Regions from separate parts of the Caballeronia sp. LZ043 genome, predicted to be linked through region 1. Evidence: predicted binding sites of a transcription regulator. Region 1 holds the regulator's gene; the other holds the start of a gene.
The links. The regulator FliA, encoded in region 1, starts transcription of late flagellar genes. The targets are predictions, from matches to a motif close to CTAAAGTTTNNNNNNNNNNNGCCGNTA.
Positions count from the first base shown of each region.

Region 2: motA (flagellar motor stator protein MotA) is a predicted target of FliA. The motif match lies at 2,483-2,509, and genes of this name have one in related genera.

Region 1 is NZ_JARUXT010000001.1:2,768,111-2,772,446, reverse strand. It holds gene flhF (flagellar biosynthesis protein FlhF) at 1-970, shown strand, start outside; gene QCE64_RS12710 (MinD/ParA family protein) at 963-1,880, shown strand; gene QCE64_RS12705 (RNA polymerase sigma factor FliA) at 1,899-2,630, shown strand; gene QCE64_RS12700 (GGDEF domain-containing protein) at 2,691-3,704, opposite strand; gene QCE64_RS12695 (aromatic ring-hydroxylating dioxygenase subunit alpha) at 4,013-4,336, shown strand, end outside.
Region 2 is NZ_JARUXT010000004.1:556,053-560,388, forward strand. It holds gene QCE64_RS30010 (Nramp family divalent metal transporter) at 1-420, shown strand, start outside; gene motB (flagellar motor protein MotB) at 498-1,478, opposite strand; gene motA (flagellar motor stator protein MotA) at 1,512-2,384, opposite strand; gene QCE64_RS30025 (helix-turn-helix transcriptional regulator) at 2,658-3,503, shown strand; gene QCE64_RS30030 (hypothetical protein) at 3,627-3,899, shown strand; gene QCE64_RS30035 (hypothetical protein) at 3,988-4,155, opposite strand; gene QCE64_RS30040 (MFS transporter) at 4,285-4,336, opposite strand, start outside.

The DNA of each region.
Region 1 (4,336 bases):
CACGGTGATGAACGAACTCTCGTCGATGCGCGAGATGATGGAAGAGCACTTCGCCGGCCTGATGTGGAGCGAGCGCCAGCGCCGCAACCCGACGGGCGGCGCGCTGACCAAGCGCCTGTTCTCGGCCGGTTTCTCGGCGCAGCTCGTGCGCATGGTGATGGACAACATGCCGGAGATGGAGACTGTCGAAGGCGCGCTCGAATGGGTGCAGCAAGTCCTCGAAAACAACATTCCGGTGATGGACAGCGAAGACGCGCTGATGGAGCGCGGCGGCGTGTTCGCACTGATGGGCCCGACGGGCGTCGGCAAGACGACCACCACGGCGAAGCTTGCGGCGCGCTGCGTGATGCGCTTCGGCGCCAGCAAGGTCGCGCTGCTCACGACCGACAGCTACCGGATCGGCGCGCACGAGCAACTGCGCATCTTCGGCAAGATCCTGGGCGTGTCGGTGCACGCGGTGAAGGACGGCGCCGACCTGCAACTGGCGCTGTCCGAACTGCGTAACAAACATATCGTGCTGATCGACACGATCGGCATGAGCCAGCGCGACCGCATGGTCTCCGACCAGATTGCGATGCTGTGCGGCGCGGGCCATCCGGTGCAGCGCATCCTGCTGCTCAACGCGACGAGCCACGGCGACACGCTGAACGAAGTCGTGCAGGCCTACAAGAGCGCGCCGGACCAGCCGCCGCTCGCGGGCTGCATCCTGACCAAGCTCGATGAAGCCACCAATCTCGGCGGCGTGCTCGACACGGTGATCCGCTACAAGCTGCCGGTGCATTACGTCTCGACCGGACAGAAAGTGCCGGAGAACCTGTACGTCGCGACCAAGCGTTTTCTCATCAAGAGCGCGTTCTGCATTCCGCGCGACGGCTCGCCGTTCGTGCCGAACGAAGAAGAAGTCCCCGCGCTGCTCTCCGCGCTGTCCGCGCGTGCCTCGACCGACATGCATGGGGTGCACTTTGGATAAGTTCGTGCTCGACCAGGCAGAAGGTCTGCGACGGCTCCTCACGCGAGCTGGCTCGCGTGTGGTGGCGGTCGTGGGCGGCCCGGCGGGAATCGGTTGCACGTCGACGGTGGTGAATCTCGGCGCGGCGCTGTCGGTACATGGCAAGGATGTGCTTGTGATCGACGAGCACCGCAACGCGGCGTCGGCCAGCCGACTCACCGGCATCGAGGATGCAGGCGCGGCTGCCGCGGTGATGACGGGCCGCAGCACGCTCGCGGAGGCCGCCGGGCGCACGCCGTTCGGCTTTTCGCTGCTCGCGGCGCCGCGTGATGAACGCATCAGCCATGACGCCGCGCAATGCCGTGCGTTGCTGGACGGTCCGGCGGACATCGTGCTGATCGACGCGCAGCTGGACCGGTATGGCGCGCTCTCGTCGCTCGCGGCGCAGGCGCATGACTTTCTCGTCGTGACGCGGGTGGCCGCGTCGGCGATCACCGAGGCGTATGCGTGCATGAAGCGTCTGCACTACGCCCATGCGATCGGCCAGTTCCGCGTGCTGATCAATCACGTGCAGAACCCGGCCGATGCGGCGGTCGCGTTCGACAACCTGTCGGGCGTCGCAAGCCGGTATCTGGCTGTGTCGCTGGTGCAGGCGGGATATGTGTCCGAGGATGCGCGCGTCGCTCGGGCAAAGGAACTCTCACGCTGCGCTGTCGAAGCATTCCCGGCCACGGCCGCGGCACGCGACTACCGCGCGATTGCGGCGGAGCTCCTGCACTGGCCGATGCGCCCCGCGCCGTATGCGCGTGCGGCGAACGGCCAGGCGGACGCGCGAATTCCGGTTGGCGACTCTGAGCAGGGCGGACGGGAGACGGCGCATCGTGCGGCCGCGCTTCACGAAATGGCCATGAGCAGCACGGCGTCGATGTGATCAAGATAGGTGACCAAGATGTATAACGCCCAAGGCAAACTCTCACAGTCCGAAACGCTGACGAAATATGCACCGCTCGTTCGCCGGCTGGGGCTTCAGCTCGTCGCCAAGATGCCGGCGAGCGTCGATCTCGACGATCTCATCCAGGCCGGCATGATCGGCTTGCTGGACGCGGCCGGCCGCTACAAGGAAGACCAGGGCGCGCAGTTCGAGACGTATGCGAGCCAGCGGATTCGCGGCGCGATGCTCGACGAGCTGCGCGCCAACGACTGGCTGCCGCGCAGCATGCGCAAGACGTCGCGCGAAGTGGAATCGGCGGTGCACAAGGTCGAGCAGAACCTCGGCCGGTCCGCCAGCGAGACCGAGATCGCCGAACACATGAAGATGCCGCTCGACGAATATCAGTCGATGTTGCAGGACCTGCACGGCGCGCAGCTGATCTATTACGAAGACTTCGACCGTTCCGCCGATGACGAGCCGTTCCTCGACCGCTATTGCGTCGACCGTTCGGATCCGCTGTCCGCGCTGATGGACGACAGCCTGCGCGGCGCGCTGATCGAAGCCATCGACCGGCTGCCGGAACGCGAGAAGCTGCTGATGAGCCTGTACTACGAGCGCGGCCTGAACCTGCGCGAGATTGGCGCGGTAATGGAAGTGAGCGAGTCGCGCGTGTGCCAGCTGCACAGCCAGGCCGTGGCGCGTCTGCGCACGAAGCTGCGCGAGCAGGCGTGGACCGGCGCCGAAGCGTAAGTCTGACGTTCGACGCGTGACGCATGAGACGAATGGCCCGCAGCGATGCGGGCCATTTGTTTAGCTGGTTTCGAAATCGTGGGTTTCGGCGAACACGGTCTTGCCGGCGCCCAGACTCTTGGCGCGATACATGGCGCGGTCGGCGGCGCGCAGCACGGTGTTCATGTCGGACGGGCGCGCGATCGTCGCGCCGGACAGCAGGCAGGCGCCGATGCTCGCCGATACCGATACCGCCCGCTCCTGCACCGACGTGATGGCGGCGAGCGCCGAGTGGATGCTGTCGGCCACGGCGAGCACCGCCGAGCGGTCCCGCACCTGATGCGCGAGCACGACGAATTCGTCGCCGCCGAGCCGGGCGATGGTATCGGTCCTGCGCAGGCGCGCCTCGAGTTGATGCGCGAACGATTGCAGCAGCACATCGCCGACGGCGTGTCCGTAGGTGTCGTTCACTTCCTTGAAACCGTCGAGGTCGATCAGCAGCAGGGCGGTGGCGTCATCGGCGTCGTGGCCGTCCTGGCTGGTTGGTGGCGCGGCCATCGCCCGATTGACGATCTTCTCCAGCGCATAGCGATTCGAGAGGCCGGTGAGCGGATCGGTGGACGCCTGGCGCGCGAGATCCAGATTGAGCTTGCCGAGCCGGTCGACGAGCACGCTCAGATACACCGAAGCCCCCAGCACGCTCAATCCCAGGCCGATCGCGGCCGGCAGGTTGGCATGCCACCAAGGTTGCCCGAGGCCGAGCGCGATCACCACGATGAGCGCCGTCGTACAGGACACCGCGAGCGTGCGCTTGCCATACCGGCATCCCGAGCCGATCAGGAACCAGAACATCACCCAGATGAGCGGCAGCGCGCTGGCGCCGCCAGCCGCGAGCGCGAGTCCGAGCAAGGCCTGATCGGCGATGGTCGTGAGCGTCAGGCGCGTTCCGGACATGGCGCTCGCGCGGCTCACGACCAATAGCGTCAGGGCGCCGTAAGACACATAGAGGGCGACGAGCCGCACGACCATCGACGCATCGTGCGACGGGCGCCACAAAGCGAAGAGGCCATACGCGAGCAGCACCGCTGTTCCCATCCAGACACGAAGCGTGGCCTGCTCCCGTTCGGGACTCCGGTGCCCGGACCCGATGAAAGCCTGGATCCGGCGTGCCGGTTGATGCGCCTGCTCCATATGAACCCCTGGCTGGTGATTTCTTGCTGTTATGGTGTGCTGCTGTCTCGTATGTGCGGCCCGGTCGCGGGAGGCGCTGTGAAGGTGTGCATCGGGTTGCACCGTCGCGCGACCCGCTATTCTGCTACTTTTTGCGATCTCGCTGCAGGATCGGTTGGGGCGAATGCGGACTCTTTGACTCTTCCCGGTCTTCCTGCTTACGGCTGATGACAATGCACAACAACGCTTCTTCCCTGCAAGGCGAATGGCTGGCGGTCTGCAACAGTGAGGACGTGCCGGAGGGCGGGGCGCGAGGATTCATCGTCGCGGATGAGCGCATCGTCGTGTGGCGGGACAGTCTCGGCGCGGCGCATGTGTGGCGCGACTACTGTCCGCATCGCGGGGCGCAACTGTCGCTCGGATCGGTATCGCGCGACTGGATCACGTGTCCCTATCACGGCTGGCGGTATGACATCGAGGGGCAGTGTCTGCATATCCCGTCGAATCCCGCACTGCGTCCGCCGAAACGCGCCTGCGCGACGACCTTTGTCAGCGAC
Region 2 (4,336 bases), on a different contig from region 1:
GTGGGGACGGGGCTGGCGGCGGTCTTGTTCGCGGTGACGCTGTTCGCGTCCGGGCAGAGTTCGACGTTCACCGGGACGATTGCCGGGCAGGTCATCATGGAAGGGTTCTTGAGGTTCAAGATTCCCTGTTATCAGAGGCGGTTCATTACCCGGGCGCTGGCGTTGATCCCTGCGCTGATCGGGGTTTATTGGCTCGGGAATGGGGCGGTGGGGAAGTTGCTGGTGGGGAGTCAGGTGGTGTTGAGTTTGCAGTTGCCGTTTGCCTTGTATCCGCTTATCCGGATGACCAGCGATCGGAGGCTCATGGGGGAGTTCGTCAACGCGAGTTGGATGAAGGTGGCCGCGTGGGGGTTGTTCGTGGTGATCAGTGCCGCGAATGCTTGGCTTGTGGTGCAGACGGTGGGGGAGTGGGTGGGGTGAGACGTCGGGTCAAGAGCCCGCGACGTGAAGCACGATCCGAACTCGTGTTTCCTCCGCGGGCCCGATTGGTCGCAATGCTACTTCACCACACTCACCGTCCCATTCGACTTCGCCGCCACCGCAGCCGGAATCGCAGCCTCCACCGGTTGCCCTTGATCGACCGTCGTCCTCCCGCCATCCTTGAAGAACGCCTGCTCCGCGGCCTTGTTAAGAACGAGAATACTGATCCGCCGATTAGTCGGCTCATCAACCACATCCTTGTTCAGCGGCAGCACGTCAGCCAGCCCGCGCACCTGCAGCACCTTGCTTTCCTTCATCCCCCCGGCCACCAGCGCGCGCCGCGCCGCATTCGCGCGCTCACTCGACAATTCCCAGTTCGAATACCCGGCCTGACCACCGGAATAGGGCACCGCATCCGTATGTCCCGCGATCGACACGCGGTTCTCCACATCGTTCAGCGAAGCCCCGATGTTGGTCAGAATCGTGGTCACATAACCTTCGAGCCTGAAACTGCCGGAAGCGAACATCGGCCGATTGAGCGAGTCCACGATCTCGATACGCAAGCCTTCGCTCGTGATCGCGATCCGGATCTGATCCTTGAACGCACGCAGCGCCGGCGTCTGTTCGATCAAGGCAGTCAGCTTCTGCTTCAGTTGCTGAAGCTTCTGCAAATCCTCCATCGCAACAGCGGCGCGCGCGATGGTCTGCGGCACCGGCTGCGTCTGGCTCTTCTTGCCTTCGCCGGGACGCGTGCTCGACAGATCCTGACCGCCGCCGGTAATCACGCTCGTATGCGTGGACGCACCGCCATCGTTGCCGAACAACGCCGACAACGGCGTGTTGAAATACTGCTCGATGCCTTCCTTGTCGTACTTCGACGTGGACCCGAGCAGCCACATCAACAGGAAGAACGCCATCATCGCGGTGACGAAGTCGGCGTAGGCGATCTTCCACGCGCCGCCGTGATGGCCATGTCCGTGCGCCTTCTTCTTGCGTTTCACGACCACGGTGGGCGCAAGTACGGATTGCAGCGGATCGCGTGACGGTTTCTCAGCCATGAGAGTGATTTCCTTCTTGCGTGCGCGTGCAGGTCAGGAAGCCGCTTTCGGCATCTTGGTCGCGCGCACCGCGTCGTCCAGTTCCTTGAAGCTCGGGCGGTCCGCCGTGAACAGCACCTTGCGGCCGAATTCCACCGCAATAGTCGGCGCGTAGCCGTTCATCGAAGCAAGCAGTACCGACTTCACGCACTGGAACGGTTTCGCTTCCGCAGCGCCCTTTGCATTGAGCAGATCGGCGAGCGGGCCGATGAAGCCGTAAGCCAGCAGAATGCCGAGGAACGTGCCGACCAGCGCGCCCGCGATCATCTCGCCGAGGATGGCGGGCGCGGCGCCCACCGAACCCATCGTGTGCACCACGCCCATCACGGCGGCGACGATACCGAACGCAGGCAGGCCATCGGCCATCTTCTGGATCGCGTTGGCCGCGACCGAGCTCTCGGTGTGATGCGTCTCGAGTTCCTCGTCCATCAGGTCCTGCATCTCGAGCGCGTTGACATTGCCCGCCGACATCATGCGCAGATAGTCGACGATGAAGTCGAGCAGATGATGATCGGCCATCACGTGCTCGTACTTCTGAAAGAGCGGGCTGGATTCGGGCGCGTCGACATCGGCTTCGAGCGCCATCATGCCTTCCTTGCGCGCCTTCTGAAGCAGTTCGTACAGCAGCGCGATCAGCGCGACGTACTTCTCTTTGGTATAGCCGCCGCCCTTGAACGCCTTCGGGATGGATTGCAGGGTCTTCTTGAGCGTCGCGGTTGGATTCGACACGACAAATGCGCCGATCGCCGCCCCGAAAATGCACAGCAGCTCGAACGGCTGCACGAGCGCGGCAAGGTGGCCGCCGACGCCGATGAAGCTGCCGATCACCGAGCCGATGACCACCACCCATCCGATGATGACAAACATGATTTCTCCGCAGTTTTCCGCGCGCCGCGGGCCGTGCGTGCTTGCTTGAAGAAAAGACGCGCACGGCTCGCGACGCATTGTTCGCTTGTTCAGGCTCTTAACGGCCGGTAAGAACGGGAAATGAAGGGTGTCCGGAGCAAGTTTTTCTGCGCAAATGTTTGCGTCGTAAATGTTACGTTCCGGCCGATCGGCGCCGCGGACGCAAGGCAGTCGCGCTGTGATGACGTGGCAGGTAATGGAACGGGCGCATCCGGTTCGACTAAGATCGTCCGCATGAACTCGACTCTCGTCCACGCCCTTGCTGATCCGGCGTCCTCCGCCCCGGACGCGACCGTCGGCACGCTGCTGCGCGAATGGCGTCAGCGAAGACGCATGAGCCAGCTCGATCTGGCCGGCGAGGCCGATGTCTCGACGCGGCACCTGAGCTTCGTCGAATCGGGGCGCGCGCTGCCGAGCCGGAAAATGGTGATGCGCCTCGCCGAACAGCTCGATGTGCCACTGCGCGAGCGCAATACGCTGCTGATGGCGGCAGGCTACGCGCCTCTGTATCGGGAGCGCGCCCTGGCCGATCCGCATATGGCCAGCGCGCGCCGCGCCGTCGAACTGGTCCTGAAAGGTCATGAGCCGTTTCCGGCACTTGCCATCGACCGCCACTGGAACATTGTCGCGGCCAACGCGGCGCTGCCGCCGCTGATCGTATCCGCCGATGCCGCGTTGCTGGCGCCGCCCGTCAACGCGCTGCGCCTCTCGATGCATCCGCGCGGACTCGCCGGCGTCATCGACAACTGGCACGAGTGGCGCGCGCATCTGCTCGCGCGGCTGCATCGGCAGGTGGAGGTGTCGGGCGATCCGGCGCTGGTTGCACTGCACGCCGAACTGGAGGCGTATCCCGCGCCCGCGCACGCCCACGCGCCGCCGTCCAGGCGTCACGAGCCCGATCCGGTGGTCGTGCCGCTGCGCCTGCGCACGCCGCATGGCATGCTTTCGTTCTTCAGCACGACCACGGTGTTCGGCACGCCGGTCGACATCACCTTGTCCGAGCTGGCGATCGAAGCCCTGTTTCCCGCCGACGACGTCACCGCCGCCATCCTCGGCCGGTTCGCCGAGGCACGACGCTGAACTTGCGCCAGCGCGCACGGGCTTACAGAATGGAACCTCGTGCGGGCAGGCGGATCAATCAGGAAGGCAGGCCGGATATTCCGAGCCTGGTGAGCTTTTGTCCAACCAACGCGGAAGATAGCGATGATTCAAACATTCGAGCAAGTGATCGGCGGGCAAAGCATGCAGTTCTGCGCAAGCATTGCGGACGGCGGCGGCCCGCCGCGCGTCATCATCAGCCGCGCAGATTCGGCGGAGTCACTGGTGATCGTCGAAGCGGAAGGCATCATCAGCACGATCAAGGCGGAAGTGGAAGCGCCCGCGTCGCTCGTTGCCGATGCCGTTCGCAAGGCGCAGCAGGAAGCGCTCATCGAGCGCGCACTGGAAACCGGCGCCGTGCAGACCACGAGCCTGTAGGCTTCGCGGCAGCCGGCTTCACACAAACGTGCCCGCGCGGTTCTTCGAGCCGCGCGGGCATTGTCTGGTCAGGCGGAAACGTCCGGCGCTACAGGCGCGGTTCGCCGTTTTTCGGATCGGCGGGCACCATCGGCGTGGCGGAATCCGGGCCGTCAGGCATGTCCGGATCGTCGGGGTTCGGCGCCGCATCGGGATCGAACAATTCGTCGGGATCCGGTTCGTACGGCTCTTCAGGGGAACGGGGCAGCGTCGACATCAGCTTCTCCTTGAGGTTGGATGGCTTCAGGCTCCGAGGCAGCTTGCTTCGATCCGGTCTGCCCCGGGCGTCTCGCTTGATCGTTGCAACAGGCGTACCCGCTGACTGACACGCGTCAAATTGCTGCATTTAGTCAACATTCTCCGAAAGCGCGTTGCGCACGCAGTCTGACGGGCGATCC